3 regions of the Promicromonospora sp. NPDC050880 genome follow, and region 1 is predicted to be linked to each of the others. Evidence: riboswitches for the same ligand, from Rfam matches in the RefSeq annotation. Region 1 holds a riboswitch; each other region holds the start of a gene.
The links. Region 1 has a riboswitch for S-adenosylmethionine ahead of ACIBBF_RS08105 (methylenetetrahydrofolate reductase). Riboswitches for the same ligand answer to the same signal wherever they lie in the genome.
Positions count from the first base shown of each region.

Region 2: it holds a riboswitch for S-adenosylmethionine, as region 1 does, so the genes downstream of both, ACIBBF_RS19370 (aminotransferase class V-fold PLP-dependent enzyme) here and ACIBBF_RS08105 (methylenetetrahydrofolate reductase) in region 1, are expected to answer to the same signal.
Region 3: it holds a riboswitch for S-adenosylmethionine, as region 1 does, so the genes downstream of both, metE (5-methyltetrahydropteroyltriglutamate--homocysteine S-methyltransferase) here and ACIBBF_RS08105 (methylenetetrahydrofolate reductase) in region 1, are expected to answer to the same signal.

Region 1 covers NZ_JBITFV010000003.1:303,269-313,677, reverse strand. Annotated here, with positions in the region: gene ACIBBF_RS08120 (lysophospholipid acyltransferase family protein) at 1-531, shown strand, start outside; gene ACIBBF_RS08115 (N-acetylmuramoyl-L-alanine amidase) at 606-1,844, opposite strand; gene ACIBBF_RS08110 (Hsp20/alpha crystallin family protein) at 2,033-2,488, opposite strand; gene ACIBBF_RS08105 (methylenetetrahydrofolate reductase) at 2,659-3,603, opposite strand; SAM riboswitch class I at 3,608-3,713, opposite strand; gene ACIBBF_RS08100 (carbohydrate ABC transporter permease) at 3,806-4,726, opposite strand; gene ACIBBF_RS08095 (carbohydrate ABC transporter permease) at 4,726-5,601, opposite strand; gene ACIBBF_RS08090 (extracellular solute-binding protein) at 5,615-6,859, opposite strand; gene ACIBBF_RS08085 (hypothetical protein) at 7,065-7,913, opposite strand; gene ACIBBF_RS08080 (hypothetical protein) at 8,014-8,232, opposite strand; gene ACIBBF_RS08075 (phosphodiester glycosidase family protein) at 8,243-10,409, opposite strand, start outside.
Region 2 covers NZ_JBITFV010000013.1:93,267-103,675, reverse strand. Annotated here, with positions in the region: gene ACIBBF_RS19380 (amidase) at 1-935, shown strand, start outside; gene ACIBBF_RS19375 (hypothetical protein) at 1,095-1,691, shown strand; gene ACIBBF_RS19370 (aminotransferase class V-fold PLP-dependent enzyme) at 1,702-3,126, opposite strand; SAM riboswitch class IV at 3,158-3,272, opposite strand; gene ACIBBF_RS19365 (rhodanese-like domain-containing protein) at 3,518-3,982, shown strand; gene ACIBBF_RS19360 (O-succinylhomoserine sulfhydrylase) at 3,979-5,244, shown strand; gene ACIBBF_RS19355 (glycoside hydrolase family 3 N-terminal domain-containing protein) at 5,426-7,927, opposite strand; gene ACIBBF_RS19350 (MBL fold metallo-hydrolase) at 8,077-8,895, shown strand; gene ACIBBF_RS19345 (GNAT family N-acetyltransferase) at 8,933-10,087, opposite strand; gene purQ (phosphoribosylformylglycinamidine synthase subunit PurQ) at 10,115-10,409, opposite strand, start outside.
Region 3 covers NZ_JBITFV010000019.1:59,779-70,187, forward strand. Annotated here, with positions in the region: gene ACIBBF_RS22485 (YibE/F family protein) at 1-166, opposite strand, end outside; gene ACIBBF_RS22490 (nitroreductase/quinone reductase family protein) at 230-655, opposite strand; gene ACIBBF_RS22495 (SDR family NAD(P)-dependent oxidoreductase) at 655-1,452, opposite strand; gene ACIBBF_RS22500 (TetR/AcrR family transcriptional regulator) at 1,567-2,202, shown strand; gene ACIBBF_RS22505 (HAD family hydrolase) at 2,207-3,037, opposite strand; gene ACIBBF_RS22510 (SDR family NAD(P)-dependent oxidoreductase) at 3,125-3,883, opposite strand; gene ACIBBF_RS22515 (GNAT family N-acetyltransferase) at 4,078-4,548, shown strand; gene ACIBBF_RS22520 (Cmx/CmrA family chloramphenicol efflux MFS transporter) at 4,728-5,954, shown strand; gene ACIBBF_RS22525 (LysR family transcriptional regulator) at 6,036-6,941, opposite strand; gene ACIBBF_RS22530 (type 1 glutamine amidotransferase domain-containing protein) at 7,022-7,726, opposite strand; SAM riboswitch class I at 7,968-8,071, shown strand; gene metE (5-methyltetrahydropteroyltriglutamate--homocysteine S-methyltransferase) at 8,080-10,409, shown strand, end outside.

The sequences.
Region 1 (10,409 bases):
AGCAACCACCTGTCGTTCATCGACTCGCTGCTGATCCCGATCATGGCGCCGCGCCACGTGGCCTTCCTGGCCAAGGCCGAGTACTGGACCGGCAAGGGCATCAAGGGCCGGTTCTCCCGCTGGTTCTTCACCAAGATGGGCGACATCCCCGTCCAGCGCGACGACCCGCGCGCCGGGCAGCGTTCGCTCGAGGACGCGCTGGCCGTGCTCCAGCGTGGCGGCGCCTTCGGCATCTACCCCGAGGGCACGCGCTCCCGTGACGGCAAGCTGCACAAGGGGCACACGGGCGTCGCCTGGCTGGCCCTGACCGGCAAGGCGCCCGTCGTCCCCGTGGCGCTCCTGGGCACCGACAAGGTCAAGCCCATCGGCAAGATGCCGCGCCTGGCGCGCGTCGAGGTGCACTTCGGGCCGCCGATCGACCCGTCCCGCCAGATCGCGGCCGGCACCAAGCCCGCACAGGCCCGGCGCGAGCTGACGGAACAGGTCATGCAGTCGATCCAGGCGATGAGCGGCCAGGAGCGCGCGGACTGAGCTGCCACGTGGCTCCCGAACGTGTCAGGCCCGCGGGTCACCCGGGTGACCCGCGGGCCTGACACGTGCGGGGGTCAGAGGCGGGTGATCCGGATCGCGTCCGCGACCACGTATGCCGTGCCCTGGGTCCAGCGGCTGACGGCGACGACCGTGCGGGTGCCCGCCGTCATCGCGTAGGTGCCGAGCGAGAGCCAGGCGCCGCCGCCCGTGGACTGGTCCACGCGGACGGTCGAGGACCCGGTGCCGGTGTAGACGATGAACGGCGTCGACGTGTTGTACCCGGCGATACCGGGGAACCAGGCCTCGACCCGGTAGGAGCCGTTCGACGGGATGGTCGCCGAGAACGTCGCGAGGTCGCTCACCTCGGCCGGCGTCGCATAGCGGTAGTCGGCGCCGTACCGCTCGCCCGAGAACGAGGACGAGAGCCACGAGGAGCCCGCGGAGAAGCCCGCGGACGTGTTGTCGACGATCACGGACCAGCTCGTGCCGGACAGCGCCGCGGCCACCTCGGAACGGAGCTGCGGCAGCATCGAGTAGAGGACGTCCCCCGGGCAGGCCGTGGCCGTGTAGTCCCGGTGCCCGTAGATCTGGGTGGGCGCGATCCCGTACTGGTCGCAGATGTACGCGCACAGCTCCACCAGCCGGCTCCAGAGCTGCGCGGGCGGCGTCGCGCTGGTGTAGGTGCCCTGGTTCTCGATGCCGATCGCCTGACTGTTCTGGCCGGGGGCGTGCGCACCCACCACCATGCCGCTGCCGTTCTGCAGCCGGGACAGCGAGCCGTGCCGGCCCTCCATCACGTACCCGCCGCGGCTCACCGTGAGGTGCTGCCCGGTGTCCACCCAGCCGTTGGCGAAGTGCCACTGCTGGATGTCCCGCGCGATCTGGTACCCGGCGGCCTGCGAGTAGTCGGTGACGTTGGCCGACGCCGTGTGGTGGATCAGGATCTTGTTCGGGTTGGTCGAGACGGTGTCGATGGTGCCCCGGGCCGCCGCCGCGCCCCAGGTGGCGCAGCTCGCGATGGTCGGCGCGGCGACCTCGACACCCGCCAGTGCTCCTGCGGGCGCGTCGGCCGGGGCGTCGGGGTCGGGCGCCAGGGACGGCGGGGCGTCGCCGGACCGGACGGCCGCCGCCCCGCCGGACAGGGGCGCCGCCCCGCCGGACAGGGGCACCGCGGCAGCCGGGGCGGCTGCGGCCACGGTCGCGCCCGCGGCGCCGATGCCGAGCACGACGGCGCCGCGCAGCAGGTCACGCCGGTCGAGTGCGGCGTGGTCGTGGTCATGGTGATCGGTGGAGCTGGGGACGTGGTCGTGCACGGGTTGCCTCCACGGGTCGGTCGCGCTGGAACGTGCCGATTTCATCCGTAGTATCGGCCGACCGCACAGCTCCCCGATACATCACATCCGGTACATCAGCGCACGCTATAGACCGTGCGCCGACCCGGGTGCCGGGAGCACGCCGGTGTGGAGGAGGACCGGCGGTCCCGGCGCCCGGGCCGGGGCTCTCAGGACTCGATCGTCTGGTGGCTCTCGGACGAGCCCTGGCCGATGGGCGTCGAGCCCGCCGCGTGCGCCACCTCGATCTTGCGCGGCTTCGCGTCCTCGCTCACCGGGATCGTCAGCGAGAGCACGCCGTCGGCGTACGAGGCCGAGATCCTGTCGAGCGCGAGGCCGCGGCCGACCGTGAGCTGCCGGGCGAACGTGCCCGTGGACCGCTCGCGCACCAGCCACTGCGCGTCGGTGTCGGACCGCTGGGTGCGTTCGGCCCGCACGGTGAGGGTGCGGTCCTCGACCGAGACGTCGATGGTGCCGGGGTCCACGCCGGGCAGGTCCATCGACAGGACGTAGTGGTCACCCGTGCGGAAGAGGTCCATCGGCATGGCGCCGGACTGTCGGGCGTTGCTCGCGAACGAGCTGAACAGCCGGTCCATCTCCTGGAACGGGTCCCAGTAGGTAGCCATCGCGCACCACCTCCTACGACGATGCGGCCCTGGCCCTTCCAGGGCCGCGCGATCGGCGACGGCCTGGACCGCCGCCTGGCTACAGCCCAATTCTGGCACTCTCACCCCGAGAGTGCCAAGCCCTGTCCGGTCGTGTCGCGGCGACCGGAACGGCGGGCCGCACGGCACCCTCAGGCGGCGGCGCGGCCCGTCAGCCCGACGCGGTCCAGGAGGTCCAGGGCCGGGCGGTGCTTGTTGAAGGTGTACACGTGCAGGCCCGGCGCCCCGGCGTCGAGCACCTCGCGCGCGAGCGCCGCCGAGTAGCGCACGCCGTGCTCGTGCTGGGCCTCGGCATCGACGGCGCCGTCCGGTGCCGTGAGCCGGTCGAGGTCCCGCAGCAGGCCCGACGGCGCGGCCACGCCCGTGAGCTCCTCGACGCGGCGCAGCCGGCGCGCCTCCGTGGTGGGCAGCAGACCGGCCAGGATCGGGATGGTGACGCCGGCCGCGCGGGCCGCGTCGACGAACCCGGTGTAGGAGTCGGCGCGGTAGAAGAACTGGGTGATCGCGAAGCTCGCCCCCGCTTCCTGCTTCTCCAGGAGCCGCCGCACCTCCTGCTCGCGCGTGGTGCCCGCACCCGGGTTGCCGTCCGGGAACGTCGCCACGGCGATCGCCAGCGGGCGGGCGGCCGAGCGCAGCGCGGCGCTGGCGTCCGCGGCGCAGCGGCGCTCGTCGACCTGGCGCAGCAGCCGGACCAGGTCGACGCTGGACCGCACGCCGTCTGACGGCGGCACCCAGTCGGGCTCGTCGCGCGGCGGGTCGCCGCGCAGGGCCAGGAACGAGCGGACCCCGGCCTCGAGGAACTCCTCGATCACCTCGGAGACGTCCTCCCGGGACGCGCCCACGCAGGTCAGGTGGGCCACCGGCAGCACAGGCGTACCCCGCAGCAGCGTGGCGAGCACCTCGCGCGACGTCGCCCGGTCGCCCCCGCCCGCACCGTACGTGACGGACACGAAGTCCGGCCGCGCGCCCACCAGTCGCTCGGCCGTCTCCCAGAAGTTGGGGGCCGCCTCCGGCCGGCGCGGCGGCATCAGCTCGAACGAGACGGTGGGGCGGTGCGTGGGTACCTCGGCGACCATGGCTGCTCCATCGAACCTGGCGTGAGCACCTTGCCTCCCTCGCACCGCGGCGGGTCGGCAGGTTGCTGCGGTGTCAGGGAGCCAGGACTCTCGACCGCTCTGGATGGGGTTCGCCACCATGCTAAGCGGTCGTCCAGCAATGGGACAGAATTCGTCCGACGGGCGAGACGGCCCGGTCCACCCCCGTGGACCGGGCCGTCCGCTACTTCACGGAACCGGCCACCAGGCCGCCCACCAGGCGCTTCTCGATGATCATGAACAGGATCACCACGGGCACGATCGCCACGACGGAGACGCCGAACACGTAGTGCCACGACGTCTCGTACTGGCCCACGAACTTGGTCAGCGCCACGGACAGCGGCTGGTTGCCCGCCGTGGTGAGCAGCACGAGCGAGGCCGCGAACTCGTTCCAGGACGCGACGAACGTGAACACCACGGCCGTCACGATCCCCGGCCAGACGAGCGGCAGGTTGATCCTGGTCAGCACGGCGAAGGTGCCCGCGCCGTCGAGCTGCGCCGCCTCGTCCACCTCCTTCGGGATGCCCGCGAAGAAGCTGTGCATGATCCAGACGGCGAACGACAGGTTGAACGCCGCGTTCACCAGGATCATGGCGGCCCAGGTGTCGAGGATCCCCCACGTGATGAACTGCCGGAACAGGCCCGACGTCAGCACGGCGGGCTGCACCATCTGGGTCACGATCACGAGGAACAGGAACACGAGGCGCCCGGGGAAGCGGAACCGCGCCGTGTAGTAGGAGGCGGGCAGTGCCACCGCGAGCACCAGCAGCGTGGCGCACAACGAGATCACCAGGGTGGAGATCAGGTTCTGCAGCAGCGGCGTCTCGGGCGTCGACCACATCGTGGCGTAGTTCTCCCAGTGCCACTCCGTGGGGAAGTAGGTCGGGTCGACCGACCGGATCTCCGCCTTGGTCTTCACCGAGCCGAAGAACATGATGAGGTACGGCAGCAGGAACACCGTCAGCACCACGAGCCCGGCCAGCATCCGCAGCAGCAACGACCCGAGCGGCACCTGGTCGGCCGTGTACTTGCGCACCCGCCGCCCTCCGGACGGCGGCGGGGTGGCCGCACGCCGTGTCGTGGCCGTCTCCGTGAGCGCCGCCATCAGACCTCCTCCAGCGGGCGCACGACCCGCACGTAGACGGCCACGATGCCGATGACCACGAGGAACGCGATGACGGACAGCGCGCTCGCCAGGTCGATCTGCCGCTGGTTCTGCATGTACTTGAAGATCATGGTCATCACGGTGTCGGCGTCGTACCCGGGGATGGACCCGGTCATGACGCGCAGGATGGGCAGCGAGTTGAACACGTTGATGATGTTGATCAGCACCGCCACCGAGATGGCACCCCGCAGCTGCGGCAGCACCACGCTGAAGTAGGTGCGCAGCCCGCCGGCGCCGTCGATCCGCGCGGCCTCGACGGTCTCGCCGGGCACCGTCTGCAGGCCGGCCAGGATCGTGTACGTCGTGAACGGCAGCGACACGAACACCGCCACCGCCATGGCCCACGCGAAGGCCGTGCCCGGGTGCCGGGTCCAGCCGTAGCCCTCCGGCGTGCTGATCAGCCCCACGTCCACGAGGAACGAGTTGATGATGCCGAAGTACGGCTCGAGCCCGTAGTGCACCACCAGCGTGGTCATGACCACGCTGGAGGCCCACGGCACGATGACGGCCATGCGCACCAGCCGGCGGCCCGGGAACGCCTTGTTCAGCAGGGCCGCGATCGCCAGCGACCCGAGCAGGGTGAACGCGACGACCACCACCACCCACACGACGGTGCGCCCGAGGATCGGCCAGAAGTACTGGAAGCCGACCACGGTCGCGAAGTTGCCGAGGCCCACTCCGCCGCCGTCGACACCGCTCTGGCTGATGTCACGGGTCGAGTTCCAGAACATCAGGCCCACCGGGAACAGGACCACGGCCGCGATGAGTGCGACCGCGGGCCCGATCCACGGCAGGGCCTTCACGAGGTCCTTCACGACAATCTTCCGATCAGCCCGCGTCGACCTGCGCCTGGATCTCGGCCAGGACGTCCTTGGCGGACTTGGTGCTGTCGAGCTGGCCGAAGAGCGCCTTGAACGCGGAGTCCGCGGCGTTCCAGTCGGGGTTGGTGGTCGGGTAGAACTGCGCGTCGGGCAGCACCTCGAGGAACGGCGCGAGCGCCTCCTCGTCGGCGAGCTCCTCCGAGCCGGACACCGTGGTGGGCAGGAATCCCTCGGCCTGGACCCACGGCACGTAGACGTCGGCGGTGTAGAAGTAGTCGAAGAAGGCGGTGATGGCCTCCTGCTTGTCGCCGTCGTTCTGGAACGCCATGAGGTGGTCCGCCACGCCCAGCGTGAACGGCGAGCCGTCCTCGGTCGGGATGGGGTGGATCGAGTACTCCAGGTCCGGGTTGTCGGACTCGATCTGCCCGACGCTCGGCGGCAGGCCCACCTGCATGCCGATCTTGCCCTGCACGAAGATGTCGAACAGCGGGCTGCGGTCGGTCGCACCGGCGTCGGCCTGCGTGGCGCCCTCGTCGATCATCGTCTTGACGAACTCGGCGCCCGGGAGGTTCTCGGGCGTGTCGATCGTGATCTGCTCGGCGTCGCCGAACGAGCCGCCGCCGCCCCACAGCCAGACGGCCGCCTCGGCCTGGGCCTCCTCGGAACCGAGCGGCATGCCGTAGCCGGCCACACCGCCCCCGAGCTCGGAGACCTTCTTGGCCGACTCGAGCAGCTCGTCCCAGGTGGTCGGCACCTCGGCGCCGGCCTCCTCCAGGAGCGCGTCGTTGACGAAGAGCGCACGGGCCGACGCGATGAACGGCAGACCGTACGTGGTGCCGCCGACCTGTGCGTTCTCGAGGAACGTGGGCTGGAAGTCGGCGTAGGTCTCCTCGGAGGTGACCTCCTCGACCGGGTACAGCAGCTCGTCCTCGGCGAAGCCCGCGAAGGGGCCGCCGTTGTAGATGTCGGGTGCGTCGCCGCCCTGGATCTTGGTGGCGATGACGGACTCGAGGTTGTCCCAGGACTCCACCTGGAGGTTGACCTTGATGTCCGGGTTCTCTTCCTCGAACCCGGCGATCACGTCGTTCCAGAGGCCCTGGGTGGCGTCGGAGTAGCTGGGGACGAGCAGGTCGAGCGTCGTTGCACCGCCGCTCTCCTCCCCGGACGACCCGCCGAATCCACAGGCTGTGAGTCCTGTTGCCGTGGCCAGCGTGATCGCCATGATCCCGCCGAGCCTCTTGTACTGGGCCATGACCTTCCCTCTCCTTCGTGGTGGTGCAGGTCACGTTTTCACTAGGCCGCGTAATCTGTCAATGGTTCTAACAAACCTGTGACCTCCGGGTGACACGCCGGTCATCAAGCCGTCGCGGGGCGCACCGCGGGCAGCGAAAAGGGCCGCAGCACGCGGCTGCGGCCCCTTCGACGACGCCCGCCCGACGACGACGGCGCCGGTCCGGTCAGCAGCCGCACCCTCCACCGCTGCGGCCCTGGAGGACCACGCCGTACCGCGGGACCGTCCAGTCGTTGCCCGCGTACCGCAGCTGCCAGGCCCCCTCCCGAGCCGGCACCACCGTCGAGATGTTCCCGCCCGGACCTGCGGTGAGCGTGCGCACGAACACCAGCTCGCGCTCATCCTCGAAGACGCCGTCCGGGTCGTGCTGGAGCCGCACCGTGGTGTTCCGCACCGGGCTCCAGGAGACGTCGCCGTCGGCGCTGATGCGCAGCCACTGGAACTGCCCGGTGATCCGGGAGGGCCGCCCGTCGATGGCCCTGGGGTCGGTGATCTCACCCCGGAAGCGCACGTCGCGACGCACCGAGATCTTCTTCGCCCGGTCGACCTCGACGTGGTGCAGCACGAGCGTCCCGTCGGGCCGCTCGACGGCCGCCGTGTACTCGACGCCGACGGCGTAGAAGCCGGGGGTGATGCGGTTGGGCAGACGAACCTTCGCGAACCGGTCACCGTCGGCGTCGAGGGTGACCGGATAGCGGCGCACGTGCGTGGCGCCGACGCCCTGGAGCGTCACCTCGCCGTCGAACGACCGCAGCTCGCCGCCGGTCCAGCGCAGGTCGAGCTCGTACCAGAACGTGACGGGCTCGATCCTGTCGGTGGCCGCGTTGCCGGTGATCGTTGCTCCGGCGGCAGCCATCCGGGTCGTGACGACCGTGCCGTCGCGTTCGCTCGCATCGACGAGCGGCAGCGCCGCCTGGGCGGCAGGGGTGACCACGAGGGCCGTGACGAGCAGCACGACCGCGGCGACCAACGCCGTCAGGCCCTGGCGCCACGTGGTGGGGTGGTACTGAGACATCTCGGTTCTCCCGTCCGTCGAGGGAGCCTGTCCCGGCGAGCAATCACTCGCCGTCAGGCCTCACCCCCCGGTACGGACGGGAGAACCGGAACGTTGAGGCTCAGCGCTCCGTGGCGCCGATCATCGGCAGACCGAACGACAGCCCGACGGCCAGGATGCCGCCCACGAACAGATACGGCGACGACGCCGAGTCACCGATCGAACCGACGGCCATCAGCGCGAACCCACCCAGGAACAGGGCGAAGCACGCCACGAACCGCACCACCAGCGTCGCCGTGGGCTCCTGCTTCTGCCTGCGGGCCACCTCGAAGTTGCTCATGAGGGCAAATCTACCGTCCGGCCCGCGGGACGGTGACGGCCAGCCCGCCCGCGCGCCCGTTGACCGTGACCCGCACGGTGGCCTCGCCGGAGCGCAGCGCCGTCACCTCGTGGGTGGCGGGGTCGAGGGCGAGCACCGCACCGCGCGGGCACTCCCGCAGCGCGGCCCGGCCCCGCTCGTCCGTGACGCACACACCCTCGCCGCCCCAGGTCGCGGAGACCGGCCATGCGACCGGCACCTCGCGCGTCCCGTCCTGCAGCACGACGGCGCCGACCGCCCCCGACTCACCGACCCCGAGCGACCGCGGTCCGGTGACGGTGACGTTCTCGGCCCGTGTGCTGACCTCCCACTCCAGCCACGGATCCCGGGAGCCGGACGCCGTGCCCTGCGCCGGGCGGACGCCCAGCATCGACCACCCGGTGAAGCCACCGTCGGCCGGCGTACTGGCCGGGCTCTTGCCCGAGTTGCCGTTCACCAGGTACTGCACGCCGTCCTCGGTGCTCGCGTGGAACACGCCCACGTGGGAGCCCACCGAGGCGATCGACTTGCCGGACGTCGCCTCGAAGTCCTCGAACCAGCCGCGCAGCGTGTCCGCCTCCAGCCGGTCGGTGAGCCGGCTCGCCTTCGTGGGCAGCGGGTCGTCGAGCGGGTGGTGGGCGAACACCAGCACCCCGGTGACGGCACGGTCGGCCGCGGCGTCGTCGAGGGCCTCGCGCAGCATCCGGACCTGCGCGAAGTCGGTGCCCAGCCGCCCCGAGGACGAGTCGAGCATGACGAGCCGCGTCGTGCCGCCGCGCCGGCCGGGCGCGGGCACGTCGAGCACACGGGTCCGCTCGCCGAACTCCGCCTCGAAGTTGGCGATCGAGCCGCCCATCACCTCGTGGTTGCCGGGCAGGTAGTACCAGGGGAAGTCCGCATCCGCGAGCTCCTCGGTGAGCACGCGCCGGGCGAGGTCGAAGTCCTCGGGCGAGGCCTCGTCCACCAGGTCGCCGTTGATGACCAGGAGGTCAGGTTCGGCCGCGACGATCTCGGACAGCGCGGCCCGCGCCCCCGCCACCGCACCCGATCCCGGGTCGCGCGCGACAAACTGGGCGTCCGACATGACCGCCACCCGCAGCGGCGCGTCGTCGGTCGCGCCGTCGGCCACGACGACCGGGTCCTCGACGCGCGGCACCTCGGGCGCGTCCACGGCGGGCGGCACCTGGGCCGCGATCGTCGAGAGCGTCAGCGCGCCCGCGTACTGCTCGCCCGCGGTGGTCTCCAGGGCACGCACCCGCTGCAACCGCAGCGGGAAGGCCACGCCCTCGGGCACGGGGAAGGTGACCTGCCGCCAGCCGGTCCAGGTGACCTCAGGGCCGTCGAGCTGCGTCACCACGCCGTCGCCCTGCCGCACCTGGAGCCGCAGCCAGGCGCCGTTCCCGTCGCCGTCCACCCACAGGGTCACGGCCCGCGGCGCGCCGGGCAGCTCACGCCCGCCCGCCGCGGCCTCCGGCAGCACGGCGTACTGACCACGCGTGGCCGTGGACCGCGTGAAGTCGTAGGTCAGGCGCAGGCCGGCCGCGCCGTCGTACCCGGCCGCGGGGGCAACCGAACCGCCCGGGGCGCGGTCGTGCGCCGACGTCCAGGCGGCCGCGTCGGCGAAGTCCGCGACCACGTCCTCCTCCAGGCTCACGGTCACCGCGACCTCGGTCGTGAAGGTCTCGCCGTCACGCCCGCGGACCGACAGCTCGAAGGTCGTGGCGCCCACGTCCGCGAGCGCCCGCACGGTGAAGGAGCCGTCGGCGGCGGGGACGAGCTCCGCCACCGGCTCGCGGGTCGCGCGCACGCCGGCGATCCGGGGCTCACCCGGCTCGACCGCGGTGACCGTGACATCGCGGGCCTCGACCGGCGCGGAGAAGCCCTGCGCGTCGTACCCGGTGAGCACCAGGGGTGCGGTCGCGTCGCCGTTCTCCAGCCCGATCACCGGGGTGTCCACCCCGGTCCGGACCAGGTCGCCGAGCACCTCGATCTCCGTGCTGCCGGTGGCGAGGCCCCAGCGGCTCAGGGACGCGGCGGTCACGACCGCGGTGCCGGGCCGACGTCCCGTGACGACACCGTCGCGCACCGACGCCGCCGACCCTCGGGCACGCCACGACGACGGCTCGGTGGCGACCGGCGCCATGACGTCGTCGTACCCC
Region 2 (10,409 bases), on a different contig from region 1:
CCTGCGGCGTCGTGGGCCTCAAGCCCACGCGTGGGCTGCTGCCGGCGGGCAGCGGTGTCGACGCGCTGGGCGGGCTGGTCGTCAACGGGCCCGTCGCGCGCACGGTGGCCGACGCCGCGCTCCTGCTGGAGGCGATGCTCCCGAGGCGGGCCGGGGGCGGCGTCGCGCACCCGTTCACGCTGCGCGCGCCGTCGTACGCGGCGGGGGCCTACCTGGCCACGGCCCAGCGAGCGGAGCTGCCCGCCCCGGAGAAGACCGGCGGGGCGGGCATGAGCGTCGCCCGGATCGGCGTCACCACGTCGTCGGCGTGGGACGGGTTCTACGACATCACGGTGTCGCCCGAGGCGCGGGCGGCGCTCGACGCGGGTGTGCGCGCGCTGGCCGGGGCCGGGCACGAGATCGAGGAGACGGTCCTCGCCGAGGCCCCCGAGTACGCCCCCGCGTTCCGCACCCTGTGGATGGGCGGCGCCTCCGCGGTACCCCTCGACGACCCCGCGACGCTCGACCGGCTGGAACCGTTGACGCAGTGGCTGATCCGGTCGGGGCGCGAGCTGCCGGCGCGGCAGCTCGCCGAGGCGCTGCGCACGCTCACAGGCTACGAACGGTCCCTGGTCGCTCAGGTCAGCGCGTACGACGCCGTCGTCACCCCCGCGCTCGCGCTCACGCCCCGCCCGATCGGGTGGTACGACGCCGAGGACCCGGAGCGGAACTTCGAGCAGCAGTGCCAGTACACGCCGTTCACCTCGATGCTCAACGTCGCCGGGCTGCCCGCGATCACGGTGCCGACGCACTGGACCGAACCGACCAGCGACGCGCCCGCGGGTCTGCCGATGGGCGTGCAGATCATCGGCCGGCCGGGCGGCGAGCTCACGCTCCTGGCACTCGCGGCACAGGTCGAGGCCGCCCTCCCGGCACCGCGCGCCTTCCCCCTCTGACGGGTCGAGGACGCGCAGGCCGCTCCCGTGACCTGCGCGTCCGGCGACGCCGCTCGGGCCGAGCGGCTTCGGTCCTGACCGAAAGGGGTTTCGCCGACCTCCCACCGTCTGCCAAGGTACCCCTGGTGGGTATCCAACCGGTCGCGAGGAGACAGGACCATGACCGAGACGTTCGAGACGGCGGCCGCCGCACGGCCGAGCCGCTGGACAGGGACCTGGCCGACCAACACCGCCTGGCTGGTGCTCGGGGCGGTCACGGGCGTGGGCCTGCTCATCGGCGGCACGGCGATCGCGGGCGGCGGCTGGCAGGACGCCGTCGCCGAGGACCCGGCCACCGCCGTCGGCGTCGCGGCGCTGTGCTATCTGGCCGCCGCCGTGACGGGCGTGCGCTGGACCGCCTGGCTGGTCGCGCTCCTGGCGTCCGCGATCCCGGTCGCGTCCGAGCTGCTCGACACGCCCCGCTGGATCGCGTTCACGCTGGTGGGCGCGGTCCTCACCGGCATCGGGATCGCCCGCGGACGCCGGACCACCTGGGTGCAGGCCGCCGCGATGGTCGGCTTCTTCGGGGCCGCGACGGCGGCCCTGTTCCTGGAGCCGCGCACAGGGCTGGCCCTCGCGGGTCTCGCCCTGGCCGCGCACGCGGTCTGGGACGTGCTGCACTACCGCCGCGACGTGGTGGTCAACCGGTCCCTCGCACTCTGGTGCATCGGTCTCGACCTGACGCTGGGCGGCATCTGCGTGGCCCTGGCGCTGTAGCGGTCGGGGACTAGTCCTCCTCGGGAAGGCAGCCGAAGGCCTCGTCGAAGCCCAGGGCGGCCGTCGCCAGCAGGCCCGCGAGACCGGATCCCTCCGGGACCGGGCGCGGGTCGTCGGTGACCACCCAGAGGCCGTCGACGACGTCGTACCCGGCCTGCGGGCCCTCGGCGACGAGCCGGGCCACGGCGGCGACCAGGCGTTCCACCTCCTCGCCCGCGGTGCCGACGCCGACCGAGGCACGCACGGCCCCGGCGTCGAACCCGAGGCGGCCGAGCAGAGGGTGCGCGCAGAACCTGCCGTCCCGCACGCCGATGCCGTGCTCCGCGGAGAGGTAGGCGGCGACGAGGCCCGGGTCGTACCCGGACACGGTGAAGGTCACCACGCCCACCGGGTCCACGGCGTCCGCCCACACCCGCACCACCTCGACGCGGTCGATCGCCTCGAGACCGTCCACCAGCCGTTCCCGCAACGCCGTCTCGTGCGCGACCACCTCGGCAGGGTCGAGCGCCGCGAGCTCCTCGCACGCCGCGGCCAGGGCCACCGCGCCGATCACGTTGGGCGAGCCGGCCTCGTGGCGGGCGGGACCCTCGTGCCAGTCCGTGCCACCGACCCGGACACGCCGGACGGCACCGCCGCCCGCGAGGTACGGCGTACCGGCGTCGAGCCAGTCGCGACGGCCCACCAGGGCGCCCGCACCGAACGGCGCGTACGTCTTGTGGCCGGAGAACGCGAGGTAGTCGACACCGGTCGACTCCAGGGAGATGCGGCGGTGCGGCACGAGCTGGGCGCCGTCGAGCACCACGCGCGCGCCGTACTCGTGCGCGACGGCCACGATCTGGTCGACCGGGAGGGACTCCCCCGTCACGTTGGAGGCGCCGGTGAGGGCGAGGAGGGCGAACGGCCGGTCCGCGGCGGCGTCGGCGAGCTCCTCGCGGATCTGCGCCAGCGTCTCGGCGACGGTCGCGCCGCCGGTCAGCACGGTCGCACCCGTGGACCGCTGCCAGGGCAGCAGGTTGGCGTGGTGCTCGACGTCGAGCACCAGCACGCGGCCGGGCTCGCCGTCGGGCTGGGCGGGGACGCAGCCGGCGAGGAGGTTGAGGGAGTCGGTCGTGTTGCGGGTGATGATCGTCAGGTCGTCGTCACGGGCGCCGACGAACGCGCCGATCGTGCGACGGGCGGTCTCGTACAGCGCCGTGCTCACCTGCGACAGGTAGCCGGCGCCGCGGTGCACGCTGGCGTACAGGGGGAGCACCTGGGTGACGCGGTCGGCGACGGCCTGCAGCGCCGGGGCGGACGCGGCGACGTCGAGGTTCGCATAGGCGACCTGGGTGCCGTCCACGAGCGGCACGAGCGTGGCGCCACCGACGACGGGCCGGAGCGGCGCGACGTCCGCCACCGAGGCGGCGGGACGGCGGGTGAGGGTGGGTGCGGACATGGCATCCTCCAGCAAGGTCCTGGGGGACGTGCCCCCGCGCTTGCCGCACGCGGGGCTGCGCGCGGCCAGGTCGTCACCCGGGGCACCCCACCGCGGAGGAGGGTTGCCGGCCAGCGAGCCGGGGCTTGGCGCTGGCGCTCATGACCTGGCGTCATCCTGTGTCGCGGGTCAAGCGACTGTCAACGGATGTCTCAGATGCTGGTCCCAGCAGCTGAGCGAACGCCCAGCGCGCGAGACGCCGTTCCACCCACCGGACAGATGTCGTAGGGTTGGCCACGACCATCCCGAGCGGCCGAGTGACGTGGCACGACGACGCCGCAGCAACCCAGCGTTCCCGCCTCCTGGCGCGGACGGACGAGGGTGCTACCGCCACGACCGATGGAGGAGCACCATGAGCGATCCCACACACCCCGGAGCCCGGCCCGCCGACGGCTACGCCGGCGACCTCACGCCTCAGCAGGCCTGGGACCTGCTCGCGGACGACCCGGACGCCACGCTGGTGGACGTCCGCACCGACGGCGAGTGGCGCACCATCGGCGTGCCGGACACGTCGTCGCTCGGCAGGCGGCCCGTGTTCAGCGAGTGGGTGCGGGCCGGCGGACGGCCCAACCCCGCGTTCCTGGAGGAGCTCAAGGCCGCCGGCGTGACGCACGGCCCCGTGGTCTTCCTCTGCCGGTCCGGTCAGCGCTCGATCGGCGCGGCGCGGCTCGCGACGGCCTCGGGCATCACGCCGTCGTACAACGTGCTGGACGGGTTCGAGGGCGCGCCCGGGGCCGACGGCGTCCGCGACCAGCGCGGCTGGAAGGTCGCCGGGCTGCCCTGGTCGCAGGGCCCGGCGTCGGAGGGCGACGCGTGACCGTCACGGGCGCTTTCCCGCACGACGCGAGCCCGGGCGGGTCCGGCCGCAAGCCGCTGCCGCCCACCGTCCGGCCGCAGACGCTCGCCGTGCGCGGCGGGCACCAGCGCAGCGAGTTCCAGGAGACCAGCGAGGCGCTGTTCCTCACGCAGGGCTACGTGTACGACTCGGCGGCCGACGCCGAGGCCGCGTTCAAGGGCGACCTGGACCGGTTCGTCTACTCCCGCTACGGGAACCCGACGGTGCACACGTTCGAGGAGCGCCTGCGCCTGCTGGAGGGTGCCGAGGCCTGCTACGCGACCGCGACGGGCATGTCCGCGGTGTTCACGTCGCTGGCCGCGCTCGTGGGGTCCGGCTCGCGGATCGTGGCCGCCCGGGCACTGTTCGGGTCCACCGTGGTGATCTTCGAGGAGATCCTCAAGAAGTGGGGGGTGCACACCGACTACGTCGACGGGCACGTGCTGTCCCAGTGGGAGGAGGCCCTCTCCACACCGGCGGACGTGGTGTTCTTCGAGACGCCCTCCAACCCGATGCAGGACATCGTGGACGTGCGCGCCGTCGTGGACCTGGCCCACGCGGCCGGGGCGACCGTGGTGCTCGACAACGTCTTCGCCACCCCGCTGCTGCAGAAGCCGCTGGAGCTGGGCGCCGACGTCGTCGTGTACTCGGCCACCAAGCACATCGACGGCCAGGGCCGCGTGCTCGGCGGCGCGATCCTCGGCTCGACCGAGTACGTGACCGGCCCCGTGCAGACCTTCATCCGCAACACGGGGCCGTCGCTGTCGCCGTTCAACGCGTGGACCCTGCTCAAGGGCCTGGAGACGCTGCCGGTACGCGTCGCGGCGCAGGGCGCAGGCGCGCTCACCGTCGCGAACGCCCTGGAGGAGCTGCCCGGGGTGGGCGCGGTCCGGTACCCGTTCCTCGACTCGCACCCGCAGGCCGAGCTCGCGCGCGCCCAGATGAGCGGGGGCGGCACCGTGGTCACGTTCGACCTGGCCGTCCCCGAGGGCGCCGACGCCGAGAGCGCGAAGAAGCACACGTTCGCGTTCCTCGACGCGCTCCGGGTGATCGACATCTCGAACAACCTGGGCGACGCGAAGTCCCTGATCACCCACCCCGCGACCACCACCCACCGCAAGCTGGGCGCACCCGGCCGGGCCGCCGTCGGCATCACGGAGACGACGGTGCGCCTCTCGGTCGGCCTGGAGGACCCGCGCGACCTGGTCGAGGACGTGGAGCAGGCGCTCGCCTCGGCGGGCTGAATCGCCTCGGCGGGATGACCCCGGGAGGACATGCCCCGCGGGGGTGGGTTGCTCCGCGTAGACATTGTCGACCCAGAGCAACCCACCCCCGCGGGGCACCTTCACCTGGCGGGTCCCGCCCCGGCCGCCCTCCGCCGACCGTCCTGCGCCGGCCCCTGTCGGAGACCCAGGCGTGCGTCCGTCAGCGTCCGCCCCCGCCCTCCGCCTCGCCCAGGATGCTCAGGGCGAGGCCGGCACGCCCCTCCAGCCGGGCGACGTCGGCCCGGGCGAGCAGGCGGGACTCACGCGCCGGGACGCCGTGCACGGGGTCGAGCGCCGCGTCCTGCAGCGCCAGCCGGTGCTCGTCGAGGTGGGCGACCCGGCCGCCCGTGGACAACCCCCAGCCGAACGGGAACAGCGGGTCGTAGTCCCGGTCGCCGACGTTGACCACCGGGTCGTCGGCGGACCGCGGCCACGAGACCGGCAGCCGGCCCGTGAACCGCCGCTCACCGAACAGCACGTCCGCGACGCCCGCGCCCTCCGTCCCCGGCAACCACGACGCGACCAGGGCGTCGATCGAGCCGAGCTGGTCGGTCAGCGCCTGCGGCCGGCCCGAGACCACCAGGACCACGCAGGTACGGATCTCGGCGCACACCTTCTCCACGACCTCGGCGTCGCCCGGCTGGAGCGCCATCGACTTCTCCTCGCGCGGCACGCCGCCGTCCGCCGGGTCCCAGGCCCACTCGGGGCCACCCACGTCACCGAACCCCTCGGCGTACGGGGTCTCCCCCACGACGACGACGCCGACGTCGGCCCCGGCGGTCGGCGCGGAGGCGTCCTCGCTGAACGTGACGTCGTCGGCCGCCGCCCGGATGCCCTCCAGGATCGTGGTGCCCTCGGTGACCTCGCCCGAGAAGCCCTGCCACGTGCCGGTCCAGCCGCCGGCCTGGTTGCCCAGGTCGTCGGCGTTGCGGCCCGCCACGTAGATGCTCGCGTCGTGGTCCAGCGGCAGCACGTGCCGCGCGTTCTTGAGCAGCACCTGCGACGCCGCCACCGCCTGGCGCGCGACGGCCCGGTGCTCCACGGACCCGATCTCGTCGGCGTGCGACCGGTCGGCGAACGGCTCCTCGAACAGGCCCAGCTCGAACTTGGCCGTCAGGATCCGGGACACGGCGTCGTCGATCCGCTCCTCGGTCACGGCACCGTCCTGCACCGCGGCGACGAGCCGCGTGTGGAACCGCTCGAACTGCGAGGGCTCCATGAACATGTCCACGCCCGCGTTCACGCTCGTGACGATCTGGCCGGTGGTCGGCGGGTCGGGCGCGAGCGGCGGGATCTGGTGGATGCCCTGGTAGTCGCTGATGACGAAGCCCTCGAAGCCGTGCCCGTCCTTGAGCCAGCCGTTGATCAGCTCGTCGTGGGCGTGCATCTTGAGGGGGTTGCCCAGGCCGTCGTCGGTCCAGTCGACGCTCGAGAAGCTCGGCATGACCGAGCCGACGTCTGCCCCGAGCGCCGCCTCGTAGGGCGGCAGGTCCACGGCCTCGACGTGCCGCCGGCTCTGCTGCGTGACGCCCTGGTCGATCGTGTAGTCGCCCTCGCCGGTGCCGTACGCGGTGTCGCCGTCGGCCACGAAGTGCTTGGCCGTGGCGAGGACGGATCGGCTGCCGTCCAGGCGGCGCCCCTGGAACCCCGTGACGGCGGCGGCACCGAGCACCCCGGCCAGCGCCGGGTGCTCGCCGAAGGACTCGTAGGTGCGGCCCCAGCGGTCGTCGCGCGCCACGCACAGGCAGGGCGCGAACGTCCAGGGGACGCCGGTCGCGCGGGTCTCGGCGGCGACCATACGCTCGGCCCGGGCCACCAGCAGCGGGTCGCGCGTGGCGCCGAGCCCGATGTTGTGCGGCAGGATCGTGGCCCCCGCGAGGTTGCCGTGCCCGTGCACCGAGTCGACGCCGTAGATCAGGGGGATCTGCAGCCGGGTCGCCAGGGCGCGCGCCTGGAAGCCGTCGATCGCGTCGGCCCAGCCCGCAGGCGTGTTGTCGGCGGGCGTGGACCCGCCGCCGCTCAGGATCGACCCGAGCCCGAGGTCCGTGACGACCGCCGGGTCGGCCGCGACGTTCGCCCGTTCGGCCTGCGTCATCTGCCCCACCTTCTCGGCCGTCGTCATGCGGCCCAGCAGGTCCGCGACCCGGCGCTCCGTGGGCAGGCGGCGGTCGAGGTACGGCAGCCCGTGCGCCCGGACGACGACGACGGGGTCGGCGGACACCTCCGCGTCCCCGGACTCCAGACCCACCCGGACCGTCTCCGCCGTCTCGCCCGACGCCGACGCCCGGGTGCGGATCGCGACGGTCCGCTCGGCGCCCGACGGCGTTCCCGCCGCGAACTCGACGGTGCCGGAGCCGGCGGTGTAGTCGACGTCGGCGGTCGCGGTGCCCGAGCCCGTGCGCCAGCGGACCGTGACGGGTGCGGCGAGGGTGCCGCCGCCGTCGGCCTCGACGGTGAGCGTGACGTGCGCGGTGCCACCGTCGCCGACCAGGACGACGGGATCCGCGCTGACCAGGACTTGGCCGTCCGCGGCGCCGGCTGCGGGGACGGGCACGGGGACGGCCTGGGCGGTCGCGGCGAGCGCGACCGCGGCCAGGAGTGCGGGAACGGTGTGGGCTGTGCGGCCGCGGGAGCCTCGCGACCTGCCGGGAACGAGGGGCATTCCGGGGTCCTCTCGCCATTGGGAGGTGGTTCATCGATCACACACCGCGGGACGCCGCAGCACAAGCCCCGTCGCCCCCTGGATAAGGTGATCCGGTGATTCCGGTCGTCTCCTTCGCGTCGGTGCTCCGTGCCGACAACCCCGGCCCGATGACGCTCGACGGAACCCGGTCCTACGTGCTGCGCGCCCCCGGCGCACCCGGCTGCGTGGTGGTGGATCCCGGGCCCGGCCTGGAACCGCACCTCACCGCCCTGGCGGACGCCGGTCCGGTCGAGCTGGTGCTCGTCACCCACCGGCATGCCGACCACACCGGCGGGCTCGCCCGGTTCCGCGAGCTGACCGGGGCGCCGTCACGGGGCGTCCTGCCGGAGTTCTGCGCGGACGGCAGGAGCACCGGCCCGAGGTCCGGACCGCTGGCCGACGGCGAGGTCCTGGAGGTCGCGGGCCTGCGCATCGAGGTGCTGGCCACGCCGGGACACACCGCGGACTCCGTGTGTCTCGTGGTGTCGGCACCCACCGGCGAGTCGCCGGGAGAGGCGACCGGGACGGCGTCGGGCACGGTGGTGCTCACGGGGGACACGGTGCTGGGCCGGGGTACGACGGTGCTCGCCGAGCCGGACGGTTCGCTGCGGCACTACCTGGCGTCGCTGGACCGCCTCGCGTCGCGGGTCGCCGCGCTCGGCGGCGCGACGTCGCCCGTCCTCGGCCTGCCCGGGCACGGGCCGGTCGTGGACGACCTCGGCGCGGTGGTGCGGGCCTACCGCGAGCACCGGCAGGAGCGGCTGGACCAGGTGCGCTCCGCCCTGACCGCCCTCGACGCGCCGTTGCCCCGCGCCGGGACCCCGCTCCCGGACCGGCTGCTGGACGAGGTGACGCGCGCGGTGTACTCCGACGTCGACCCGTCGGTGCTGCCGGCGGCCCGCTCGTCGGTCCGTGCCCAGCTCGACTATCTCCGCGACGTGCGCTGAGGAACCGCACCCCGCACCGACCGTGCGCGGCCGGAGCTCAGAGGGGCTTCGCCAGGAACAGCAGCAGCGGGTCGTCGGGGGTGTCGTGCGGCGGGTACGGCAGCACGGGCCGGTAACCGAGCCCGACGTACAGGCGCAGCGCCTCCGGCTGGCGGATGCCGGTCCCGAGGAAGAGCGCGAGCCCGCCCCGGCGCCGCGCCTCGGCCTCGACCTGGCGGACCAGCGCCGTGGCGACGCCTGCGCGCCGTACGGCGGGGTCCACGAAGACCCCGCGCATCTCGAACCCGCGTGAGTCCGCGGCCGCGACCGGCCCCGCGGCCGAGGCGGCGACGAGCCCCGCGACGCCTCGCAGCGGATCGGCCGTGAGGTGCTCGGGCCCGGCCTGCGCGGCGGCGAGCGTGGCGCACCCGGCCGGCCGGCCGTCCACGGTGGCGACGAAGGTGGCCAGGGCGGACCGGCCCCGCTCGGCGTCGACGGCCTCGTGACCGCCGCGCGCCGCGACGTCGCGTGCCATCTCGGGGTACCGCTCCTGGTGGAAGTCCCACATGGCGCGGCGCAGGGCGACGGCGTCGGGATCGGCCCAGGGCACCTCACGCAGCTCCGCGACCGGGGCGCTGCCCCCGCCCTCCTGGCGGGCCGGCTCGCCGTCGGGCCCGGGCACGAGCCACTTGCCGAAGCAGCGTGACCCGGGCTCGTCCGAGAACACACCGAACGACTCGACCGGGTCGTACCCCATCCGCAGGTACAGCCCGAGCGACTCGGGCTGCATGAGGCCGCTCTCCAGGACGAGGTGCCGCACGCCCGCGGCGCGAGCCACGTCCTCCACGGCCTCCATCAGGGTGCGGGAGAGGCCGCGGCCCCGGAATCCGGGGGCGACGTACACGCGCTTGACCTCGCCCGTGCCCTCGGGGTGCCGGCCGCCGCGGTAGTCGTCGCGGCCGGACAGGTCGCGGGCCGCGGCGTGCGCGGCAGGCTCCCCGTCCACCCGGAGGAGGAGGGTGGCGAAGACGTTCGAGGGGTCGACCTGGTCGCGCCCGTCGGGCACGGGCAGGCCGTCGGCGTTCGACGGCGCGCCGGGCTCGGCGTACCGCAGGTCGATCTCGCGCTGCTGCTCGGCACGGAGGCGGACGGCGTCCGGGTGGTCCCAGCTCACCGTCTCGATGGTGAGCCCCGCCAGCACCTCAGCGGCCATGCGTGCCTGCCCGGGACGAGCCCGTGGTCACGCGTGGACCAGCGAGGACAGCACCGACGTGAAGAACGTCAGCCCGTCGGTGCCGGCGCGCGGCCCCTCGGCGGAGGCCGGCCCGAACCCGGGCTCGACGGCGTGCTCCGGGTGCGGCATGAGCCCCACCACGTTGCCGCGGTCGTTGGTGATGCCCGCGATGTCGCGGCGCGACCCGTTCGGGTTCCAGCCCTCGTAGCGGAAGACGACGCGGCCCTCGCCCTCGAGCTCGTCGAGGGTGCGCTCGTCCGCCACGAACTGGCCGTCCTGGTTCTTCAGCGGGATCGTGATC
Region 3 (10,409 bases), on a different contig from region 1:
CCTCGGCCTTGGCCGGCACCCGGTCGGGCACGTCGGCCGCGTCGGGCCAGAGCAGCCACAGGCCCGCCAGCGTCGCGAGCAGGGCTGAGACCAGGATCATGACCAGGAAGAACGTGGTCCGGGGCGTGGCAGGACCGGGCGTACCGTGCGAGGGAGCGTGCGCCATGCGGACATCCTGACCCAGGTCCGCGCCGGGGGCGCGGCGAGCCGCCGGGCGCCGTGCCCGGCGTCACGCCCCGGGACCGTCAGCGAACGTCACCTCCACCAGACGACAGCGGCGCACCCAGTCCTCCAGGTCCACGGGCTGGTCCAGATGGCCCGGGTTGGCGGGCTGGTTGAGGTCGGCGACGATGTGGGCCAGCACCCTCCGGCGCTCCGCCTCCTCGGTGACCGGCCGGGCCGTGGCGGGCAGGTCCGCCCGCACGCCGTGCTTGAGGTGGAACGTGAGGGCCGGTTCGGCGACCAGGTTCACGTACCAGCTCGGCCGGTCGACCGTGCCGCTGCACAGGTAGGTGCGCCCGGCCACGTGGTAGAAGAAGATCTCGATCCGCCGGGGCAGGCCGGTACGGCGCCCGGTGGTCGTGACGTCGACGATCCGCTGCCGGGTCGTGGCCGCGGGCGTGATCTCGATGGCGCGCCGCACCGCCTCGTCCATCAGGCCGCCTCCTCGTCGGGCGCGGGCGCGTACTTCAGGGCCGGGCCGAGCAGCAGGCCGCCGTCGACCACGAACTCCGAGCCGGTGGCGTACGCCGCGTCGTCCGACGCCACGAACAGCGTCAGCCGCGTGACGTCGCCGGGCTCGCCCACGCGCGGCACGGCGAACGGCTCGGGCGTGTAGGCGTCGGCGATCGGCGCCGCCCCGGGCGCAGCGGGCTCCGTGATGAACGCCGTGGCCACGGCGCCGGGGTGCACGGAGTTGACCCGGATGCCGTCGCGGCCCAGCTCCAGGGCCGCGGTGCGGGTCAGGCCGCGCAGCGCCCACTTGCTCGCCGTGTAGGCGGCGAAGTACGGCGTGGCGGTGTTGCCCATCGTCGAGGCGATGTTCACGATGGCGCCTCCGCCGCCCCGCCGCATCGACGGCGTCACGGCGCGGATGCCGAGGTACTGCCCCGTCAGGTTGACGTCCAGCAGGCGCCGCCAGTCGGCCGGCTCCGTGTGCTCGACCGTGGCGGCGGCCTGCGCCACGCCGGCGTTGTTGACGAGCACCGACACCGGGCCGAAGCGCTCCTCGGCGGCCGCCACGGCCGCGGCCCACTGCTCCTCGTCGCGCACGTCCAGCGTGACCGACAGGGCCCGCTCCCCCAGCTCCGCGGCCAGCCGCGCGCCCCGCTCGGGGTTCCGGTCGCCGATGACGACGGCGGCCCCCTCCCCGTGGAAGGCGCGCACGTGACTCACGCCCATGCCGCCACCCGCACCGGTGACCAGCACCGTCCTGTTCTCGAACCGCCGCACGGCACGTCCTCTCGTCAGGTTCCGAGTCGTTCGACTCGTAACTCGCTCGACGCTACGCCGGCGGGCGGTTGTGAGTCAAGCGACTCACCTCACCGCTTCGGGCATGATGGGTGCATGGCGACAGGGACGGGCGCGTACCACCAGCAGCTCGCGGAGCAGAAGCACGCCGCGATCATCGACGCCGCGACCCGCCTGTTCATGGCCCACGGCTACGCGGGGGCATCGCTGGCGCGGGTGGCGCAGGACGCGGACGTGTCCCGGGCCACCCTGTTCAAGCAGTTCCCCACCAAGGCCAGCCTGTTCGAGGCGGTCGTGACCCGGCAGTGGGGCGTGGCGGACCAGGACCGCGCCGCACCCGGGACCGGCGACCTCGCCCGCGGCCTGCGCGTGTACGGCCTGCGGTACGCCGCACTCATGTCGCAGCCCGAGATGGTGGGCCTCTACCGCATGGTGATCGCGGAGATGCCGCGCTTCCCGCAGATCGCGGACACCCAGTTCGAGACCGGCAAGATGCCGTTCTTCCGCCAGGTGCAGGACTACCTCCGGGCCGAGCACGACGCGGGCACCGCCCACGTGGACGACACGCTCCTGGCCGCGGCGAACTTCCTGGGCATGATCGGCAACTACGTGTTCTGGCCGCGCCTCCTGGTGACCGGCTGGAACCCGAGCCGGGCCCAGGTCGAGCACGCGGTGGAGGAGGCCGTGACGACGACGGCCGCCCGCTACGGCGTCCCCGCGGCGGGTCGCTAGGCGCTCAGCGCCGCAGGAGCACCTCGTGCAGCGCGGCCACCGCGCCGTCCTCCTCGACCGTGCCCACCACCCGGTCGGCCGCGGCCCGCACGGTCTCGGGCGCCTGCCCCATGGCGATGGACGTGCCCGCCCATGCGAGCATCTCCAGGTCGTTCTCGCCGTCGCCGACCGCGAAGGTCCGGCCCGGGGCCACCCCGAGCGCCTCGCGCACCTGCTCCAGCGCGGTGGCCTTGCTCACGTCCGGCGCCGTGACGTCCACCCAGTCGACACGGACGGGATGGGCCGTGACCCCGGCCGCCCGCAGCGCGGGCACCAGCCGCTGCGCCCACTGCCCGTGCACGACCAGCCGGGGCGTGGGCCGCGCCCACAGCCCCACGGGGTCGTCGACGACCTCCTCGTACCCGGCGAGCTGCCGGGCCGGGAACCGGTCGGTGACCCGGTACCCGGTGCCTACCACCTCGGCGGCGATCCGCAGGTCCGGGCGGGTCCGGGCCACCAGCCGGCACACGGCCTCCGCGTCCAGCGTCACGACCTCCGCCACGGTGAAGCCGTCCGGGTGCAGCCGGGCCCGGACCGCGCCGTTCGCCGCGACCACCCACCCGTCGCGGACGCCGAGCTGCCGGGCCACCTGTACCGCCCCGACCAGCGAGCGGCCCGTCGCGACCACCACGTGATGACCCGCCGCGCGCACCGCGGCGACCGCGTCGAGCACGGCCGCCCGGGGCGGCCGGCCCGGTCTGGCCAGCGTCCCGGTGACGTCGCAGGCGACGAGCGCGGGCATGGAGCCCGGCTCGCGGGACACTGCTGCAGTGGCCCCGGAGGCGGTCGCGGTCACGATATTCCCCTGGTGATAGGCGATATGCCCTATCTTTACCGATACTGGGACATTTTGGAACTTGCGTCCCAGGGCGCGGACCGGTGGCTACAGGTTGAACCCGCCCGACACCTCGATGTCCTGCGCAGTGACCCAGCGCGCGGCGTCGGAGAGGAGGAACGCGATGACGGCACCGACGTCGTCCGGCTCGCCCAGACGACCCAGCGCCGTGCGCTCCACGAGCGGCGGGATCACCTCCGGGTACTTCTCGAACGCGTCCCCGCCGAGCCGGGTGCGTGTCGGCCCGGGTGACACGGAGTTCACCCGGATGCCGCGACCGCTGAGCTCCTTGGCGAGGTACCGGCTCAGGACCACCACGGCGCCCTTCATCGACCCGTAGGCCGAGTACCCCTCCGAGAGCCCCGCCGTGCCCGCGGAGCTGCTCGCGGTGTTCACGATCGCGCCGCCGTCGGCGATCAACGGCAGCAAGGTCTGCGTCAGCAGGTAGGGCCCCTTGAACAGCACGCGGTAGGTGCGGTCGAGCAGTTCCTCGGACAGCTGCGCGAACGGGGTGCCGCCGCCGAATCCGGCATTGTTCACGAGGCCCGTGACCTGCCGCTCGCCCCAGGTGGCGGCCACGGCCTCCACGACGGCGGTGCGGAACGCGCCGAACGTCGCACTGTCCCCCACGTCCAGCGGGAGCGCCACGGCGGTACCGCCGGCCTCCTCGACGAGCCGCACGGTCTCCCGGGCGCCCTCCGCGTTCGAGTTGTAGGTGACGACGACGCCCGCACCGCCCTGCGCGGCACGGACCGCGGTCGCTCGCCCGATGCCGGAGCTGGCCCCGACGACGATGGTGATCTGCATGTGCTGCCCTCTCACGAGTTGTCCGATGCTGCCGGCCGAGGCCGGCTCCGAGCCCTCGGGGCGTCGCCCCGGCTCGTCCACCAGTCAAGGCGATCCCGGGGCCCGACGGCGACGGCGTTCCTCGCGCATCCTTGCCTGATCCTGCTCGACCCTCGGCTGCCCTCGGTTGGCCCTCGACTGGCTAGGATCCCGGTGTGCTCCACCCCGCGACCCCGGACGACATCGACGACCTCGCCGCTTTCCTGCGCGCCGCCGACCTCACCGTCGCGGCCCTCGCCGAGCCGGCCGTGCGGCTCTGGCTCGACCGCGACGACGCCGGGGCGGTGTGCGCCAGCACGGGCTTCGAGCTGGGCACGGACGGCGAGCACGCACTGGTACGCAGCGTCGCCGTCCGCCCCGACCTGCGCGGCACCGGCAGCGGGCTGCGCCTGGCCCGCTTCGCCCTGGACCGGGCCGCCGACGCCGGCGCCCGCCAGGCCTGGTTGTTCTCCCGCCGCTCGGGCGGCTTCTGGCAGCGGCTCGGCTTCGAGCGCACCACCACGGACGCCCTCGCGGCCGCCCTGCCCGACGCCCACCAGGTGCTCCTGTTCCGCAGCACGGGACAGCTCGACCGCGAGACCGCCTGGCACCGCCCGTTGCCCGTGCGTGCTAGGTTCGCCGCATGAGGTCTCCCGAAGCGTCCAGGTCAGGGCTGCCGGTACTCCGGTAGCCCGAGACGCCCCAGCAGAGACCGGCGAGGCCAGCCCTCGCCGCACCGCTCCTTCTTCCCGAGCGGACTCGCGCGCGCCCGAAGGGCCCGTAGTGCCGACCAGGCCTACCCGTTTCCTCATCCTTCGGAGTCTTCGTGCCATCACTGCTGTACGTGCTCGCTGTCGCGGTCTTCGCGCAGGGCACCTCGGAGTTCGTCCTCGCCGGGCTGGTCCCCGGCATCAGCGCCGACCTCGGCGTCCCCGTCGCCCAGGCCGGATACCTCACCTCGGGGTTCGCCGTCGGCATGGTCGTCGGCGCCCCGCTCACGGCCGCCGTCGGGCGCCGCCTGCCGCCCCGGTGGACCCTGACCGCCTGCCTGCTCGTCTTCGTCGGCGCCCACGTCGCGGGCGCCCTGACCGAGAGCTTCGGCGTGCTGCTCGCCACCCGGTGCGTCGCCGCCGTGGCCAACGCCGGGTTCCTCGCCGTGGCGCTGTCGACCGTGCCCCGCGTCGTCCCGGCCGAGCGGCAGGCCAGGGCCCTGTCGGTGATCCTCGGCGGCACGACGCTCGCCCTGGTCGCCGGCGTCCCCGCGGGCGCGCTGCTCGGCGAGGTGTGGGGCTGGCGCTCGGCGCTGTGGGCCATCGCGGGGGTGTCGGCGGCGGCCCTGGTACCCGTCGCCGCCCGGACGCCGGGCCGGAGCGACCGCACGCCGCACGCCCGGCCGGACCTGCGGGCCGAGCTCCGTGCGCTGCGCTCCCCCGGTCTGCTCCGGGTCCTCGCGCTCGGCGTGCTGGTCAACGGCGCGACCTTCTGCGCCTTCACCTACCTCGCGGTGGTCGTCACGGACGGCGCCGGACTCGCCTCCGCGCTGGTACCCGCCGTGCTCGCCCTCTTCGGCCTCGGCGCCTTCGCCGGGATCGGGGTCGCCGGCCGGTTCGCCGGCACGCACGGCAGGCTGCTGCTCGGCGTGGCCGGACCCGCCCTGCTCGCGGGGTGGGTCACGTGGACGGCGCTCGCCGCGTCCCCGGTCGCGGCGTGGGTGCTCGCGCCGGTCCAGGGGGCGCTGTCCTTCGCCGTCGGCGGCACGCTCATCGCCCGCGGCATGGCGGCGGCCCACGACGCCCCCACGATGGGCGGCGCGTACTCGACGGTCGCGCTGAACCTCGGGGCGCTCGTCGGCCCCGTGCTGGGCGGCGCCGCCATCGCACCGCTGGGCCTCGTGGGACCCCTGGCGGTGAGCGCGGCCCTGGCCGCCTGTGCGGTCGCGCTCGGCTCGGCGAAGCTCGGCTCCGCAACGCCCAGGGCCGCAGCCCAGCCCTCCGCCACCCCGGGACCCACCACCCTGAGCCCCGCCAGAGACCGCAACCACCCGCAGCCCTGACCACGACGCCCTCGCGGACCGACCATGCGTCTGCTGCCAGGATTCGCCCCGTCCTGGCAGCAGACGCATGGTCGGTCCGCTCTACAGGGAGGTCCACCGTCCCGCCGCCTCGCCCAGCCGGTCCACGACCGCGGCGCGGGCCGGGTCGGGCGGCGCGTCCCGCGCCACGGCCAGGTACAGCGTGTTCAGCGGCGCCGCCTGGGGTTCGTGCAGCAGCACCACGCGTCCCGCCTCCAGGGCCGGCGCGGCCAGGTAGCGCGGCAGCACCGAGACCCCCGCCCCGGCGGCCACCGCGGCGAGCACGGCCCGCAGGTCGGGCACGACGAGCGACGTCGCGTTCGGTGGCCGGCGACCGAACTCGCTGCGCCAGTACCGCCGCACGATCGGGAGGTCCTCCGCATAGACGACCAGCGGCAGGTGAGCCAGGGCCGGCACCGGGTCCGCGGCGAGCCGCACCTGGTCCACGGTGTGGGCGAGCGACGCCGGCCCGACGAGCAGGAACTCCTCGTCCACCAGCGGCGTCGCCCGGACCGCCGCGCCCCGGGGCCGCACCGATGAGACGACCACGTCCAGACGCCCCTCGGCCAGAGCGGCCAGCAGGTCGTCGCCCAGGCCGAGCGTCGCCCGGACCTGGAGCCCCCGGGCCACGAGCGGCGCGAGGGCAGGGAGCACCCGCTCGGACATCAGCTCGGCCGCCCCGCCGATCCGGACGAGACCGCCGACGCCCGGCCCCTGGTCGCCGGTACCGAGCGCGGACCGCAGCCCGTCCACGTGCACGCCCACCCGGGCGGCGAGCGCCACGGCCCGCTCGGTGGGCCGGGCACCGCGGCCGGAGCGCACGAAGAGGGGGCCGCCGAGCCGTTCCTCCAGCCGGGCGACCTGGCCGGAGACGGCGGGCTGGCTCACGCCCAGCCGCTCGGCCGCCGCCGACAGCGAGCCGGTGCGGTAGACCTCCAGGAAGGTGGCCAGCAGGTCGAGTCCCGGCATCCGCACCACCTCCGCCGCTGACGTCGTCCGGCGTACGCCGGACGGGACCGGTCCCGTCTCGACCACAGGCTAGCCGCGGGTCAGCGTTCCGCGAGGGCGGCGAGGACCGCCTCGGCCGTGGCGGCGCTGGACTGTGGGTTCTGGCCGGTCACAAGGTTGCCGTCGCGCACGACGGTGCTCGACCAGGGCGCCCCGGTCCGCACCAGCGCGCCACGCTCGCGCAGGCGGGACTGCACGAGGTAGGGCGCACCGTCGCCGAGGCCGCCCTGCCGCTCCTCCTCGTCGGTGAACGCGGTGAGCTCCCGCCCGGCCCACGCGAAGGTGCCGTCCGGGGTCTGCGCGCTGAGCAGCGCGGCGACGCCGTGGCACAGCGCGGCGACGACCGCGCCGCGCTGGTCCGCGGTGCGCAGCAGGTGCCCGAGGCCGGCGTCGTAGGCCAGGTCGGCCATGGGGGCGTGGCCGCCGGGGACGTAGATCGCGTCGTAGTCGGCGGCGTGCACGTCCGCGAGCACGAGCGGGTGCGCGAGCCGGTCGGCGACGGCGTCGAGGTAGGCGCGGTGCCGGGCGGCGTCGGACGGGCCGACGCCGCCGCGCTCGTCGAGGCTGATCGCGTCGACGGTGGGCCGGACGCCACCGGGCGTGGCGATGTCGACGTGTGCGCCGGCGGCCGTCAGCACGCGGTGCGACGCCGCGACCTCCTCGGCCCAGTAGCCCGTGGGGTGGGTGGTGCCGTCGGCCAGACGCAGGGTGCTCGCGGCGGACAGGACCATCAGGATCTTCGGCATGGGTGGGTGACCTTCTGTGCGGGTGCGCCGGTGGTGGTGCCGGCGTACGGACGAGAACGTCAGCGTCCGCCGCGGGCTGCCCGTCCGGCACATCGTCGCCATCAGGTTCCTGATGGCGGCCGGCTTGCCGGGATCGCCGCCGTGCGCTAGACGGCCGCGACGCGATGACCAGCGCGAACGCCGCCGTCTTGAAGCGTGGACGGTTTTCCGACCACATCCCGGTCATGCTTACGATCCAGGTCAATCATCCAGAGCGGTCGAGAGTCCTGGCTCCACGACACCGCAGCAACCTACCTCCGAGGCGCCCATCTCGGGGCAAGGTGCTAACGCCAGGTCCGATGGAGCTGATACGCATGGCAGTCAAGAACCCGCACTTCCCGAACGCCACCGTCCTGGGCTACCCGCGCATCGGCCGACGCCGCGAGCTCAAGCGCGCGGTCGAGTCCTTCTGGGCCGGCCGCACCACCGCGGACGACCTGGAGGCCACCACGCACGACCTGCGGCTGGCCACCGTGCGGCACCTCGCCGACCTGGGCCTGGGCGCCGACGGCGCCGCCGTCCCCGGCTCGTTCTCGTCCTACGACCAGGTGCTCGACGCCGTCGCCCTGCTGGGCGCGGTACCCGAGCGGTTCGCGGGGCTCACCACGCCCGAGGGCCGCCTCCCGCTGGACGCCTACTTCACGGTGGCCCGCGGCGCGGGTGACGCGGCGCCGCTCGAGATGACCAAGTGGTTCGACACGAACTACCACTACCTGGTGCCCGAGATCGGCCCGGACACCCCGATCGGGTTCGTCGACGACCGCGTGGTGCGCGAGTTCACCGAGGCGGCGCACCCGGCAGACGGCGGTCCCGCGGTCGTCACCCGGCCCGTGCTCGTAGGGCCGGTGACGTTCCTCCTGCTCAGCAAGCCGGCTGACGGCGCCCCCGAGGGCTTCCGCCCGCTGGACCGGCTGGACGACGTCGTGGCCGCCTACGCCGGTGTGCTGCGCGCGCTGGCCGCGGCGGGGGCGCCCTGGGTGCAGCTCGACGAGCCGGCCCTGGTCACCGACCTGCTGGGCGTGCCCTTCGACGAGGTGGCCGACGCCGTGCGCCGCGCCTACACCCGCCTGGCCACGGACCTCTCCCCCGCGCCGGCGGCGGACGGCGCCACCGAGCGGCCCGCGATCCTGGTCACGGCGCCGTACGGCGACCTGCGTTCCGAGGCGGGCGACGGTCTGGCGCTGCTGGCCGGCACCGACGTCGAGGCCGTCGCGATCGACCTGGTCCGCGGCGCGGTGCCCACGGGCCCGGTGCCCGGGCTGGAGACGAAGACCCTGGTCGCGGGCGTGATCGACGGGCACAACATCTGGCGTGCCGACCTCGGCGCCCGCCTGGCCGTCCTGGAGGGCCTGAGGGCGCCGGGTACGGGTCCGGGCGCGGGTGCCCTGGCCGTGGGCACCTCCACGTCGCTGCTGCACGTGCCGCACGACGTCGCGGACGAGCCCCGCCTGGACGCCGGGCTGGCGTCGTGGCTCGCGTTCGCCGACCAGAAGGTCGCCGAGGTCGCGACCCTGGCGACGGCACTGACCGACGGACGCGCGGCCGTGGCCGACCAGTTCGCCGCCTCCACCGCCGCGGTGCGCACCCGCGCGGCGGCGCCCGGCGTCGTCGTCCCCGCGGTGCGGGCGCGGGCCGCCGCGCTGAGCGCGGCCGACGTCGAGCGCGCACCGTACGCGGAGCGCGCAGAGGCCCAGCAGGCCGCCCTCGGCCTGCCGCCGCTGCCGACCACCACCATCGGCTCGTTCCCGCAGACGGCCGAGATCCGCACCACGCGCGCCGCGTGGGTGCGCGGCGAGCTGTCCGACGCCGACTACACGGCCGCGATGCGCGCCGAGATCGCGAGCACGGTCGCGCTCCAGGAGGAGCTGGGACTGGACGTGCTGGTGCACGGTGAGCCCGAGCGCAACGACATGGTGCAGTACTTCGCCGAGCAGCTCGACGGCTTCGCGACCACGGTGCACGGCTGGGTGCAGTCCTACGGTTCGCGCTGCGTGCGGCCGCCGATCCTGTGGGGCGACGTGTCCCGGCCCGCGCCGCTGACGGTCGAGTGGACGGCGTACGCGGCCTCGCTCACCGACAAGCCGGTCAAGGGCATGCTCACGGGACCGGTCACGATCCTCGCCTGGTCCTTCGTGCGCGACGACCTGCCGCTGGGCGACACCGCCGACCAGGTCGCCCTCGCCCTGCGCGACGAGGTGACCGACCTGGAGGCGGCGGGCATCGGCGTCGTGCAGGTGGACGAGCCCGCGCTGCGCGAGCTGCTGCCGCTGCGCACGGCCGCACATCCTGCGTATCTCGACTGGTCGGTGCGCTCGTTCCGGCTGGCGACCGCCGGGGCCGCGCCCGCCACGCAGGTGCACACGCACCTGTGCTACTCGGAGTTCGGGCAGGTGATCGGGGCGATCGACGGCCTCGACGCCGACGTCACGTCCGTGGAGGCCGCCCGGTCCCGCATGGAGATCGTGCCGGAGCTGGCGGACGCCGGCTACGCGCGCGGCATCGGCCCGGGCGTGTACGACATCCACAGCCCGCGCGTGCCGTCGGTGCAGGAGGTGACCGACCTGGTGGAGCTCGCCGCCAAGTCGATCGACCCGCGCCTGGTGTGGGTCAACCCGGACTGCGGCCTCAAGACCCGCGCCTGGCC